One region of the Metabacillus sp. 22489 genome, then DNA from elsewhere that is predicted to be linked to it. Evidence: predicted binding sites of a transcription regulator. Region 1 holds the regulator's gene; the other holds the start of a gene.

The links. Region 1 encodes Rex, which represses fermentation and respiration genes when NADH is low (regulators of the CRP and FNR family bind a similar motif). Its sites were predicted from a motif close to TTGTGAAATATTTCACAA; they were not measured.
Region 2: a site for Rex is predicted at 1,192-1,209, ahead of ric (iron-sulfur cluster repair di-iron protein). Genes of this name have one in related genera too.

The regions. Positions count from the first base shown of each region.
Region 1 is NZ_JBQENT010000067.1:6,768-8,976, reverse strand. Features, by position in the region: gene tatC (twin-arginine translocase subunit TatC) at 1-314, opposite strand, end outside; gene ACTJJ9_RS24515 (twin-arginine translocase TatA/TatE family subunit) at 333-524, opposite strand; gene ACTJJ9_RS24510 (redox-sensing transcriptional repressor Rex) at 561-1,208, opposite strand; gene moaC (cyclic pyranopterin monophosphate synthase MoaC) at 1,375-1,860, opposite strand; gene ACTJJ9_RS24500 (ABC-F family ATP-binding cassette domain-containing protein) at 2,097-2,209, shown strand, end outside.
Region 2 is NZ_JBQENT010000001.1:107,015-109,223, forward strand. Features, by position in the region: gene hisC (histidinol-phosphate transaminase) at 1-617, shown strand, start outside; gene ACTJJ9_RS00530 (hypothetical protein) at 770-1,054, opposite strand; gene ric (iron-sulfur cluster repair di-iron protein) at 1,255-1,953, shown strand.

The DNA.
Region 1 (2,209 bases):
CTTAAGGTGACCCGTCTCTCCTTTTCATAGAGACCAGGACTTACAAAAGACCATAATTGATATAGTATGATCGGTGACGTAAGAACAAAAGCAATGATAAACGCAAATTTCATATAGACCATTAACGGGTCTGTTAAATTAAAGGAGTTTAATGTTAAATTTCTTGCTTCATCAGTATGCTGCAAATAGATAATAATCGGTCTTGAAAGCAAAAAGCCAGCTATTACCGCTATGAAAAAGAAAACGACAACAATAATCAGTCGTTTTCTTAGCTCCGCAATATGTTCAAAGACCGACATTTCATTTTGTTTCATATCGGTTTCATTCCTATCTTACTTGACTTCTTCCTTGTTTTTTCCCTTTTGATCCTCATTGTCATCATCTGCTAACCCTTTTGTTGCATTCTTAAATTCTCTTAACGTATTTCCCGCTGCTTTACCTAGCTCTGGTAATTTTTTCGGTCCGAAAATTAATAACGCGACGATAACAATTAACACTAGACTCCCAGGTCCTATGTTTGGCATAATGCCACACCTCCTTATGTTTATAGAAAGCTTTTTTTAAGATTTTTCATCAATCGGATAATGCTTTAAAAAGTAAACAAGTGATTGTAGCTCAACGGCAAGATCGATATGGTGAATTCGTATTTGATCAGGAACATTTAATCTTGCTGGTGTAAAATTAAGTATTCCTTTAATCCCTTTTACAATGAGACGATCGGTTATCGCCTGTGCTGCTGGAGCTGGGACAGTTAAAATAGCGACCGTTACATCATCAGGTAAAATCTCTTCAAGATCGTCTAAATTATATACCGGTACTCCACCTATCTCCTTCCCGATTTTCTCCTTATCAATATCAAATGCTAAAGAGATGACCGTATTATTATTTTTCGTAAAATTATAATGCAAAAACGCAGTTCCTAAATTCCCAACTCCAATTAAGCAAACATTTGTTGTTTCATCCTGGTCTAATGTTTTTCGAAAGAATGACAACAAATAGTTCACATTGTATCCATAGCCTTTTTTACCTAGTGCTCCGAAATAGGAAAAGTCTCTACGAATTGTTGCAGAATCTACCTTTACTGCATCACTTAATTCTGCTGATGATACTCGCTGTTTACCAGACGAGTGTAGATTTTTCAGAAACCTATAATATAAAGGAAGCCGCTTCGCTGTCGCTTGTGGTATTTTTGATTGTTCTATATTCACTCTTATCCCTCACATTCATTCAAAAGCGTGACTTCGATTTTATTACCCATATCTTTTTTCTTCATCCTAACTCCAATGAGGGCAGGAGTTTATTCATTTCTTCTTTTATCATTTATGTAATAATAATCGTGAAGTCTTTACTTGCTGCTATTGATTGGATTCTCTTCTACAAGTTTCTGTAGAAGTTCCCGCTTTTTCCACCAGTTTTTTCTACTAAAAAAGTTGGTCCGATAATCATGCCTTTATCAACAGCTTTACACATATCATAAACGGTTAAGGCTGTTATGCTTGCAGCAGTTAACGCTTCCATTTCAACCCCTGTACTCCCTTTTGTTTTGACAGTTGTTGTAATAAGAAGGATATATTCATTATCCTTGATATCCCACTGAAATTCAATATCTACACCTTTTATCGGAATGGGATGACACATCGGGATAACCTGTGACGTTTGCTTTGCTGCCATAATTCCAGCTACTTGCGCAACGGAAAGTACATCACCTTTCCCCATTTCATAATTGTTTATCTTGTCATAAACATCCTTTGTAACCTGAATGCTCGTCTTCGCCTTCGCTGTTCTTGCTGTGTCATTTTTTTCGGTTATATCAACCATTTTCGCTCTACCTTGTTGGTTAAAATGCGTAAATTCTGACATATCTATTTCCCCTTATACGTAGACTATACACTATTTTTTATCATCTGTCTGTTTAGTATTTGTGAAAAATTTACTGAGATCATCACTCAAGTACAAGTCTTCTTCTTTCTATTTCATTTCTAATGATAGTAAATTTTTTTATTTAAAAGAGTGGTGGGAAAAATCCCCTTTAGTCTCAATGTTGCCCAATACATGTGATTTAAGCTACACTTAAATTATTAGTAGAGGTGAATGTTATGATTTTATTACAAATAAATCAGCTTAGTAAATCTTTTGGTGCTGACCCTATTTTAACCAATATTAAGCTAGAAGTACAAACTAAGGATAAAATAGCGATCGTTGGCCGTAA
Region 2 (2,209 bases), on a different contig from region 1:
CAACAGGTTTACTGTTACCATCATCCGATATCGAGTACCTTGTTTGTCATTACTCAGGTCTTATTGTTATCGATGAGGCATATATCGATTTTGCCGATCCTAAAAATTCAGCCGTTCCACTCATTCATCAATATGATAATGTGATCGTTTTACGAACATTTTCAAAAGTATTTTCACTAAGTGGGATTCGCATTGGCTATTGTTTTTCAAATCCTCAGTTTATAGCTGCATTAGAAAAAAGTAAAAATCTTTATCATGTTAATACGATTAGTCAACAGCTTGCATTAGCTGCTTTAAAAGATAAGGAGTACTTGAATACAACAATTAATAGGATTAAACAAATTCGTGATCGTATTAGTGACAGGTTAAAAGAGTTAGGGTTTACCGTTTTACCATCTGAAACGAATTTTATCCTATGTACACCTCCTAGCCATGGAAACATGACAGCAAAAGAGCTATATGAAGCATTCATTCAAAGAAACATATACGTCCGTTATTTTGATTCCCCTCGATTGAAGGATAAATTGCGTATTTCAGTAGGCACAGAGGAAGAAATGGAGATTTTATTTAATGTGGTTTCCTCTATTATAAAAGAAGGAAAGTATAGGATTCTCTAAAACTATTATCTTTGACTACAGTGGAGACTGCCAATTTCATTAGGTACCCCTCCATTACAGGGTTATTCATATATTCAATAAACATAGCATAGCTCGAAAATGTATTAAAGCAATAACATAACAAAAAAATCTCAGAATTTGTCTGAGATTTTTTAATGTATTGTATATGATATGTCTCCGTTGGCAAATATCGTCACTTTACAAATCCCATGATTATCAATTTGCTTTGAAATTGAAAAGGATCGATCTCCTATGTTCAACTTCCAATTATCAGGTGCATATGCTCGTAAATGCATGACCTCATTTTTATAAAAATGATAGTTATTTGATAATGACAAATAGCCTTCTTCCTTCGCATACCATAGCTTTTTAATATATTTAACGGCCTGATTCGTATCAGGACTATTCATAATTTGCTGCACAGTTGAATAATTCATTTTTTTATCTCCTCATCCTATAAGCTATTGGAGCTATCAAGCTAGTTTTAAAGCTTATATCTTACAGATTAGTAGACATTAGGAGAAAATGCTATGCTAAAATGTTTCCAATTAAATTGATAGAAAACAAACGATTGTTGTGATAGATATCACAACAATCGTTTGTAAACTTTAGTATGCTTCTTTTAGGAGGTGCAAGTATGATTGAAAAATTTAACCGCACAACAACAATTGGAGAAATTGTCGCAGCGTTTCCACAATCCAGTGATTTTTTTAAACATTTTAAAATTGATTTTTGCTGTGGAGGAATGAAATCGCTAGAACAGGCAATTGCCGATCGGAAGCTTCCGGCAGATGAAATTGTCAAAAAGCTTGAACAATTTTATCTAGAGAATAATCGTTCGACAGAAGAGACAGATTGGAGAATGGTTGAATCAGAAAAATTACTTCATCATATTATTTCTGTACACCATCATTTTGCCTTATCTGAAGTGAAGCAAATGACGCCTTATGTGAAAAAGGTCGCATTTGTACACGGTAAACATCATCCACATTTGCATCAACTTTTAGCACTTTTTACAGAGTTAAAGGAAGAGTTATACGAGCATTTTGAAAAGGAAGAAACAGCGGTTTTTCCGAAAATTTTAAAATATGAAAAAGAAAAGTCAGAACAATCGCGAATAGAATTGCAGATATTAATAAATAGTCTCGAGGATGAACACAATGCAGCAGGTAACATTTTAAAGAAAATTCGTATGTTAACAAATGATTATCATGTACCTGAATCTGCTTGTGGAACGTATCGTTTAGTTTATAACCGTTTGGAAATGCTAGAGGATGATATGTTCCAGCATATTCATTTAGAAAATAACATCCTCTTTCCTAGGTATCTTTCATAATGTAAAATCTCGTATTAAAGCTAGTTATAGATTTCATTCATTTTGTTTTTTATTGGAGAGAATTCGTGAGTCTCCTGCGGGAGTAGTGTGTTAAAGTGAGGCCTTAAAGGGCTAATGCTCTTAAGGAGGGTTCCGAAATGTCCGTGAAAAGCAAATGCTGTAAATAGGAAATAAACAACAAAGATTCACAGCATAATGTAAAAAAGGATGATAAAATGCCTACCCTAAATGCTTGGGTAGGTTTTTTGTTGCGAAA